3 regions of the Cytobacillus solani genome follow, and region 1 is predicted to be linked to each of the others. Evidence: riboswitches for the same ligand, from Rfam matches in the RefSeq annotation. Region 1 holds a riboswitch; each other region holds the start of a gene.

What was found. Region 1 has a riboswitch for cobalamin ahead of FI644_RS19545 (ribonucleoside-diphosphate reductase subunit alpha). Riboswitches for the same ligand answer to the same signal wherever they lie in the genome.
Region 2: it holds a riboswitch for cobalamin, as region 1 does, so the genes downstream of both, FI644_RS06315 (ABC transporter substrate-binding protein) here and FI644_RS19545 (ribonucleoside-diphosphate reductase subunit alpha) in region 1, are expected to answer to the same signal.
Region 3: it holds a riboswitch for cobalamin, as region 1 does, so the genes downstream of both, FI644_RS07185 (ABC transporter substrate-binding protein) here and FI644_RS19545 (ribonucleoside-diphosphate reductase subunit alpha) in region 1, are expected to answer to the same signal.

The regions. Positions count from the first base shown of each region.
Region 1 covers NZ_CP041305.1:3,894,751-3,897,967, forward strand. Annotated here, with positions in the region: gene FI644_RS19545 (ribonucleoside-diphosphate reductase subunit alpha) at 1-1,773, opposite strand, end outside; cobalamin riboswitch at 1,939-2,118, opposite strand; gene FI644_RS19550 (MBL fold metallo-hydrolase) at 2,244-3,101, opposite strand.
Region 2 covers NZ_CP041305.1:1,246,740-1,249,956, forward strand. Annotated here, with positions in the region: gene FI644_RS06310 (FecCD family ABC transporter permease) at 1-728, opposite strand, end outside; gene FI644_RS06315 (ABC transporter substrate-binding protein) at 725-1,729, opposite strand; cobalamin riboswitch at 1,898-2,086, opposite strand; partial or broken gene FI644_RS26765 (excalibur calcium-binding domain-containing protein) at 2,592-2,720, shown strand; gene FI644_RS06325 (MATE family efflux transporter) at 2,807-3,217, opposite strand, start outside.
Region 3 covers NZ_CP041305.1:1,426,463-1,429,679, forward strand. Annotated here, with positions in the region: gene FI644_RS07180 (FecCD family ABC transporter permease) at 1-338, opposite strand, end outside; gene FI644_RS07185 (ABC transporter substrate-binding protein) at 385-1,362, opposite strand; cobalamin riboswitch at 1,478-1,664, opposite strand; gene FI644_RS07190 (hypothetical protein) at 1,809-2,585, opposite strand; gene mgtE (magnesium transporter) at 2,774-3,217, shown strand, end outside.

The DNA.
Region 1 (3,217 bases):
TTTTTCCTTTGCAAGCTCCATTGAAGAATGAATAGTGTGATAACTGATTTCTTCGTACAAAGCATCTGCAAATTCAACGGCTGCTTCAGATTCCCAATGAATTTCCTTGAGTGCAAGTAAGTGATGCCATCCAAACGTTCCTAGTCCAACAGCTCGATACCTTTCGTTTGTCCATTTGGCTTGTCCAACTGAAATATTGTTAATATCAATCGTATTATCGAGCATTCGCATTTGAATTCGGATGAGTCGTTCTAACACATTCGATTGTATTGCATTAGGAAGATGGATAGATGATAAATTACAAACTACAAAGTCTCCTGGTTTTCTAACTATGACAATATTGCCATCATCGTCTTGAAATTCTTTCTGAATCACTGTTGCAGACATATTTTGCATAATTTCAGTACAGAGATTACTGCAATAAATAGAAGTGTGTCCTCTACCTTTCACATGCTTATTTGGATTTTGACGATTTACCTCATCTCTATAGAACATATATGGAGTACCTGATTCTAGCTGAGATACCATAATTCGAGCCATAATATCCATCGCCCGGTATGTTCTTCTTGGAAGTAGAGGGTGATTAACAGCTTCTTCATATTTTTGAGTAAAATATTTAATATCTGTCTCATCGTAATAGTCTTCTAGCCCTAATGGATTCCCAACTTCATCTTTCCAGCCCATGATTTGCTTTACTTGGTGTGGACAGAAGGTATGCCATTCACCAATGCTTCTTCCTGTTTCATCAACTTTCTCTAATTTTTTCATGAATAAATCAGGAATGGCTACACCTGTAAAAATATCATGAGCTTTCCGTCGCTCATCCCCGTTATTCGTCTTTAAATCTAAGAATCCATTCATAATGTCTTTATGGAATATATCTAGATAAATAGCTACAGCTCCTTGCCTTTGTCCCAATTGATCTACGCTGACTGCTGTATCGTTGATTAGTCGAATCCATGGAATGACACCTGAGGAGTTCCCTTTAAATCTCTTAATATCTGAACCTAAAGCACGCACCTTTCCATAATAAATACCGATTCCTCCACCGTCTTTGCTTAATCTAGCAATATCCCAATTATTTAAATAGATACTATCCAAAGAATCTTCAACTGTGTCAATAAAGCAAGAGGATAGTTGACCATAACTTTTCCCTGCATTAGCAAGAGTTGGAGTGGCAACCGTCATATAAAGATTGCTTAATGCCCAGTAGGCCTCTTTAACAAGAGAAAGTCGATTAGATTTACTTTCATGCTTCATTAAAGTCATCGCGATGATCATAAATCGTTCCTGTGGCAATTCAAAGACATTTTTTTCATAGTCTTTCGCTAGATAGCGGTCGGCGAGCAGGAATAAGCCAACATAATTAAATAAATAATCCTTTTCCGGATCAATTGCATTTTCAATTTCAGCGATCTCTTCCTTAGTATATAAATTTAATAAATCATCTGAATAAATTCCTATATTTGTGAGTTCTTTAATAAGTTCATAGAAAGGTCCATACTTTTGTTCCTTGTGATAACCTCTGTTAACAGCTGCTTTTGAATAAAGATCATTTAAATATAACCCGGCAGCAAGAAAGGTCCAATTGGGCTGTTCCATTGAGATCTTGTTCAAGGAATAATGGAGTACCTGTTCATTCGCTTCAGAAAAAGTCTGATCATTCTCCAATATTTTCTGTTTTATCTCCCGGATGTCAATATTGTAAATAGTAGCTGCTCTTTCTAAAGCATCCAAAACAGAATTTAATTCATTTTGAAGCATTGTTTTCATAATATAAATTCCCCTTTCATTACTTTCATTCGATTCTTGGAATAGGGGGAAAATAAAAACCCATCACTCAATAAAGAGGATGGGTTTAACAAACGTTGATAAGATCATAGACAAAAAAGGTCTATCAAAATACCCTCGTTCTATCTTCCCAGCTCCCGAAGAAGATAACACGTTATAAATATGGCAGGTCTCCTGACTCGTGCTTTGCACCTACTTTAAGTCCTTCCCATCCTAATGGACAGTGGATCACTTATTTCGTCAGCACTTACAGTTGCGGGAACAGCTCTGGAATTGCACCAGATTCCCTATTAAGTCTTACTAGACACCGTATTTATAGGTTAATCACTGTATATTGTAGTATTGTGATCGTGTAAATACTATATATGTACTTTTATGATTATAAGCTAAACTCCAACTTTAGACAACCTATTTAGAGATTTGTTTAAATTAGGATGTGGTAAACTGTTGATCTAATGCAGGTTTTTATCAACATATTTCCCAAAGTCAGGTACTGCAATTTGATCAAAGTCATGAACAAGTTTTTCAAGGCTTTTTGTTAATAGTTCACCTGACATTGGCAATCCATGCCCTGTAATTGCAACAGATGGGCTTAAAGATGCTAATTTGATTACCGATTCTTTAGCAGCTTCCCAATCAGTTGTAAAATATCTGGGAGGTCCGTTTATCTCTTGTTTTTGGGTAATTACTTTATATAGTGAATCTTGTTTGACGGTTACAAATGCGTCTCCAACAATCAATGTATTGTCTGATTCCCTGAATAAAGAAATGTGTCCAGGAGAATGTCCGGGAGTATGAATCCAGCAAAAATCAGGCAAATATGGAATCGTCCCATCTGCAGGAAGCTTTTCCACATGATTGTCTAGGTTAATTGGTTCATTTGGAAACAGTGGAGACATTTTTGCTATCAAGCCTCCTTCAACTGTTGGGTCAGGTTCAGGATAACTCTTCTGTCCAGTTAAATAAGGCAGCTCTAATTCATGAGCATAAACAGGTATTTCCCAATGCTTAACCAATTCAATAATTGCACCTACATGATCAAAATGCCCATGTGTCAAGATGATTGCTTTCGGGTGGCTATTTGCGCCATAGTATTCTTCAACAACGGAGATGATCTCATTTGCTGAATGGGGCATTCCAGCATCAACTAGAATAAAATCTTTTGTATTAGGATCCCCTGCTAATATAATATTGACAATTTGTACAGTGTGGCAAAACAAGTCAGGCAAGACCTGAATAGTCATTCCACTCCCTATGGAAGTGGCGGGAATGTATTTATAATCACTGCCATAATTCATATCCTTATCCATTGGCTGTATCCTCCTTTAGATTAATTTCATTGATTCTTGGAAGCTGTTATTAGTATTTAAGGGGATATTTATTTTATACATAGGTAGGATTATTTATGGAAATAAGGAAAAAAAGA
Region 2 (3,217 bases), 2.6 Mb from region 1:
ATATTGACACCTAAATGCGCAGCCTGTCTCTCTCCTAATGCGAATAAATTTAATGTTCGTCCATATGATAGCAACACGACAATCCCAATGGCTAAATAAGGCATGAGCACAAAGGTAAATGACCAGCCTCTAAGAGCTAAACTCCCCATTAGCCAAAAGACGATTTCATTCACCACCTGATCGGACATGGACACCATAAAGGAAACAATGGCACCTAAAAAAGCAGAAACAACAACACCAGATAAAATGATGGTTTCTAATTTATACTTTCCTTGTACATTGGCTAATCGGAGCACAACAAGCAAACTGATTAGCCCGGTCACAAATGCAACAAGCGGGATGGTCCAAGTACCAAATAAAATTGTATGAAACCCGAATAAAATTAAGAAAGCTGCACCTACTGCTGAACCAGATGCTACCCCAAGCGTATACGGGTCAGCTAACGGATTGCGCAATACTCCTTGAAAACCAGCCCCAGCAAGTGATAAACACGCTCCAACAAGGATAGCAAGAAACACCCGCGGCAAACGAACTTTTAGAATAATTTGCTCCGATGAGGCCGCCCAGTTTGTCTCTATGACATCTTCTAAAAATGGAAGCTGGTGTAGTATAATTCCCCACACATGCGAAAGAGGCAGATTGGCTGATCCAAGTGACAAACTAACAACCACTGAAAGAAGAAGGAGAACGAAACCCGCTCCCCCCCATAGTGCTAATCTTCTTTTCATTTCTTAAACAAATCCGGATAAATGGCCTCAGCCATTTGTGTAAGTGCATCTGTTATTCTCGGACCAGGTCTAGACATTATATTCCCTTCTATTCCTGTCAAGCTGCTGTCTTGAATGGCTGTAATCTTCTCCCAACCATTTCTTGATGTAATTAGTTCTTCTAGCGGTTTGCCAGACTTATCATCAACAGTACCAGCAGTATACAAAATCACATCTGGGTTATCCTGGATGATTTTTTCTTCATTGATTGCGTTCCAGCCTTCCAAATCTGAGGCAATATTTACTCCTCCGGCCATCGTAATCAATTCATCCATAAATTCACCCTTGCCCACCGTCCAGCCTGGGGAAAATTCGATATATACTTTTTTCTTATCTTCTTCTTTAATAGTTGCAGCTGCTTCTGTTACTGTTTTAATATCTTCCTTCATTTGTGCCACTAGCTCTTCTGCTTTTTGCTGCGTGTCTGTAATGACGCCAATCTGGATAATATTGTTTAAAATATCGTCTATCTTTTTCGGCTCCGTTTTATATAAAGGAAGACTTAACCCACGAAATTTCTCGACAATATCATCTTTCATTGAAATGCCGCCTATCACTAGATCTGGATCGGCCGCGATAATTGCTTCCTCATTCGGCTTTGTTACCCCTCCAACTTTCGGCTTTGTTAACGCTTCTTTAGGGTAATCATCAAAATCTGAGACTCCGTAGATTTTATCGCCCAGGCCTAAAGCAAACAGAATTTCCGTCTCTGACGGAGAAGTGGAAACAATACGCTCAGGTGCTTTTTCAAAAGTTAATTCCAGACCCGTTGCATCCTTCACTGTAAGCGGGTAGACCGTTGCTTTCTCACTTGTTTCGTTTTCGGAACTTCCGTTATTTTCAACTTCTGACGATGCTTTTTGAGCAGAGCTGTCCTTTTCTGCCCTATCATCTCCTGACCCACAAGCACTGATAGTCATCGCTACTAGCATGGTCAATAGTAATGCCAAAAACTTTTTCATACCCATTCCTCTTCCCTTCATTTATGGTTCGAGATGAGCTTGATATCTTGAAGTCTTGTCCTGAACAACGAAAAAAGCCCTGCTTCCATTCGGAAACAAGGCATGCGAAAACCAGACAAATAAAATAAATTTATACTGATTAAGCCTATCCTTTTCCACGAAGGATTTCGTTGGCAAGCTAAATAGGCAGGTTTCCTGGCTTACGGGTAACATGACTTCCTCTCCTTCCCATTCCATATCTGGAACAGTGGTACTGCGAGGTTATCCCCGAATAACAGTGGCGGGACCGCGCCGGATTCACACCGGCTTCCCTTTTAACCTTATCCAACGACAAGGCACCTACTAGCTATGTAAGATTCAATTGGTCAAGCAATATTCTCAACTCGTATTATAGCATTGTTTTGAGTTATTTGAATATGGAGTTTAGACAAGCAAATCAAACGAGTTTGAAAGTCTTATGAAGAAACTAATATATTCGCCATGCTTTTGTGGATATTGGCCGTCATCCTCAAAATATTGGCCGTTCTTTCGAGTATTTTGGCCGTCATCTTCAATATATTGGCCGTCTTTACGATTATATCCGCCATTATCTTCATAAAGAACTAAAGTTAAAAAACGATAAGCTATCAAAACAAAATGAAAAACTAAATAAAGAATGAAAGAGATGTCAACTAAGGTTTCAGCTGTTGAAAGTGCGGAAGCTGAAAAAACGAATCTAAACAAACATATCACAGAGCTGGAATCTAAAAATAAATCGCTAGAAAATGAGGTAAGCAGCTTAAAGGATCAGCTTGCAAGTATGAATACATCAACAGCTAGTTCTAATGCTAATGAATCATCCACTAGCACAACTTCTTCAAGTGGAGGAAGCGAGTACTTTTCAAATTGTACAGAACTTAGACAAGTATATCCAAATGGTGTTTCCTCTGATCATCCAGCTTATCAGTCTAAAATGGACAGAGATAAAGATAATTATGCCTGTGAAAGATAAGAATTGCCCTTTTGGGCTTTTTTAATCAAAGCAAAAAAAAGTGGACGAATCTTTTTATCGTGACTCGCCCACTTTTCTCAATTGCCTTATAATCCTCTATCTGTTGCCATTTCATACTTTGCTGCCTTTTTCTTTAACCATGGCTTAGATAACCAGCGTCTTAGCGCAAAGATTCCACGAATCCATTCATCAAAACCTTGAGCTATCCAAATTCCAAGTAACCCTAATCCAAAGATAATTCCGAAAAGGTAGCTAAATATGACCGCGACTCCCCACATGCAAATAATGCCTATAACAACAGGGAAACGAACGTCGCCGACAGATTTTAAAGACCCCATCAATACAATATTCATCGCACGTCCAGGTTCAATAAATACAATGGCCCAGAGAACAGGGAGTCCAATCGAAATAATGCTAGATTCGTCTGTAAACACGGCTAATACTGGCTCGCCAGTAAGGGCAATTGCTAGCGACACAACTAACGAAACAACCATCGA
Region 3 (3,217 bases), 2.5 Mb from region 1:
CTGAATAACGGCAGAGTAAACATGCCTGCAACTGGAATGGAAATACTAAAGAATAATGTCAATACCGCGCCAACTGATGCTCCAGAGGAAACACCCAATGTATAAGGATCAGCAAGAGGATTCCTTAATAAACCTTGAAAGGCGGCTCCCGCAATTGCAAGAGACGCCCCAACTAAGCCTGCTAAAATAACCCTTGGCAGACGAATATTTAAAACAATATTCGAATACATCGGATCTATATTTTCATTTGGTGCGATACGAAAAATTTCTGCACCAATAATTTTAATAATGTCTATCACCGGAACAGAGACTGTTCCTATTGATATCCCAAACAGCATCGCAATGATTAGAAATGCTGCTGCAATCAAGTAGGCAACGAACTTATTATTTAAATACTTCAGGGTAAACAGCTTTTGCAAGTTCCTCTACTCCTTCAACAAGCCTTGGGCCTGTGCGGGTAACCATATCAGAATCTACATCCACGACTTCCTTATTCTTCACAGCGGTGATATCCTGCCAGCCATCTCTGCTTGTTACATTTCCAACTGGATCTTCTGTATAATATCCGTGAGTTGTGATGATTACATCCGGGTTTCTTTCAATAATTGCTTCTGGGTCCATTGGAATCCAGCCATCTTCCGTTACAATGTTCTTCGCATTAATGGTCTGCAGCATGACGTCCATGAACGTATTTTTACCAGGTGTAAAAATTTCTGGAGCAGGTGCTACTTCAACAAAAACAGTTTTCTGATCCTCTGTTTTTATTTCCTGTGCTTTTGCCTTTATTTCTTCAAGTTTTTCTTTCATGTCAGCAACAAGTGCTTCTGCCTTATCCTTTACGCCGTTTGCTGCACCAATCATTTCAATGGATTGATACACTTCATCGAAGTTTTTCGCATCATTCACTACTAGTACCGTAATTCCAGCATCTCTAAGCTGCTGGAGGCCCTCTGCAGAATTATGTGCACCAGATGCATGCGCAAGGACAAGATTTGGTTTTAAAGAAATGATTTTCTCTACATTAAATTCCATGCTGCCAATCTTTTCAATTTCATTTACTTCTTCAGGATAATTATCGTAATCGTTCACTCCAACAACTAGGTCTCCTAATCCTAATCCGAAAGTGATCTCTGTATTGCTTGGAATCAATGATACAATTCTTTCTGGCTTCTCTTGTATGACAACCTCATTATCAAGCGCATCTTTGATGGTGACTGGAAATGCTGGTTCTTCCTTTGGAGCTTGTGTTTCCTCACCTGATACATTTTCATTTTCCTTTTGATTATCCAAACTTCCTCCGCACCCAGCTAAGAAACCAACTGCCAGCAAAAGTGCAAATAATAATGAATAAAGCTTCTTCATTCTATCTTTCCTCCTAATTGAAAAAACATCTCCACAATTGATATGGAGATGTTTGAATAGGCATATCTTCAAAAGAGGTATGAAACCTGTCAAACACCCCCTATCCTCGTAGGCTGTGGCGCAAAAAGATCAGGCAGGTCTCCTGGCTCATGGTCATTGCTTTACTGCTCCTTCCCATACATCCTCGTACAGTGGCCATTGCAGTATGCTCCCATTTACAGTGGCGGGACCGCGTTGGAATTACACCAACTTCCCTTTTAAGTCTTTAAACATTGAAAGACACCTATCTTTACATATGTATAAAATTTTCCGCTAATTTCGATTATACACGATATTTTTTTGTATTGACGAATAAATTTATGATTTTGTCCAATAAAGTCAAGACAACGGCGAATATAATAGATTTTAGCGGCTTAAACATGAGCTAAACGGGCAATTCTTCTTCATTATCGGCCGTAAACTTTCCATTCACGTGATTTTTTATCAAAAACCAGCTTGGCTTCACAAGGTTCTTTTACAATGTTTTCATATTCCTCGTACATGTCGTCCATGTTTGAAAAGTCACCGATCGTCCATACTGGTATTTCTATTCTTGTACGATTTTGTTCAATATCCTTAATGGAAATAAGAGCGCCTTCTCTCATCAGCGGTTTCAAAAGACGAAGGATATCACTTGAAATTGATGGATAAGACCGTTTCTTCTTTATCCCAAGCAATGACTTTTCAACCTTAATCTGCCCCATTTTTTCAGGAATGACTTCACCTAGTAAGGAATAAAAATCACTGAAATCGCGGTAATATGTTTTATTATACCAACCATCATCATGTGCCAGGTAGACATAACGATTGCTTAGATGATTATAAAAAGGGAGCTTTAAATGTTCTTTCAAATGACCAAGGTACAGCAGCTCAGCTATGGATTGACTTGGCAGTTCATTTAATGCTTCTTCTTCTTCAAAATCAATCCAGCAAAAATCTCCATATACATAGACATCTTCTTCCATTAGCTTTTTTAATTTTTCTTTTGGCACAAACTCATGCAAGGTATGCATATTAAAATCCCCATCTTCATAGCGGTGCTTCAGCAATAGAAGATTATTTAGCGTGGCAAACAACGACTGGGCAAACTGGGCAAACTCAATACCATAAGTAATTGTATAGTGTTCACGTTCATTTATATGAATATAAATAATATCACGAACCCCTTGATTCCTCTTTTTCAATGGTGAAACCTCCGTACATTGTAAATAACTAATAATAAGATCATATCAAAGTATAGCTTATAATAAATCTAATAATGAATATTTTTATTTATATTAACCATAACACATTTTATTCCGCGGCAAAATTTTTTATAATAAGCGTGGCATTATAATATAGATAAAGGTCCGGCGGAAGGAGTGTGAGAAGTTTGATACAAAGCATGACAGAAAATCAGATTACTCTTCACATTATAAAAACATTAAAAGAGAATAAGAAAAAGGAATTTGAATTGATTCTCGATGAATTACAGCCATATGATATCGCACATATTTATGAAAACCTGCCGGAAAAGCATCAAACTCGCTTTTTACTATTTATGAATATAGATTTGATTGCTGACCTGCTCGAAGAACTGAATAAGGACCGTCAGCTTGAGGTATTGAATAAACTAGGAATTGAAAAAACAGGGAAAGTCCTTGATTTAATGGACAACGATGACTTAGCTGTTCTCTTAGACGATTTATCACCAGAAAAAATCGCCTCTCTTCTTTCCGGCATGAAGAAGAGTGAATCAGACATTGTCCAGGATATTATGAAGTATCCCCCTGAAACAGCAGGACGATTAATGACAAATCGCTTTGTATGGATAAGG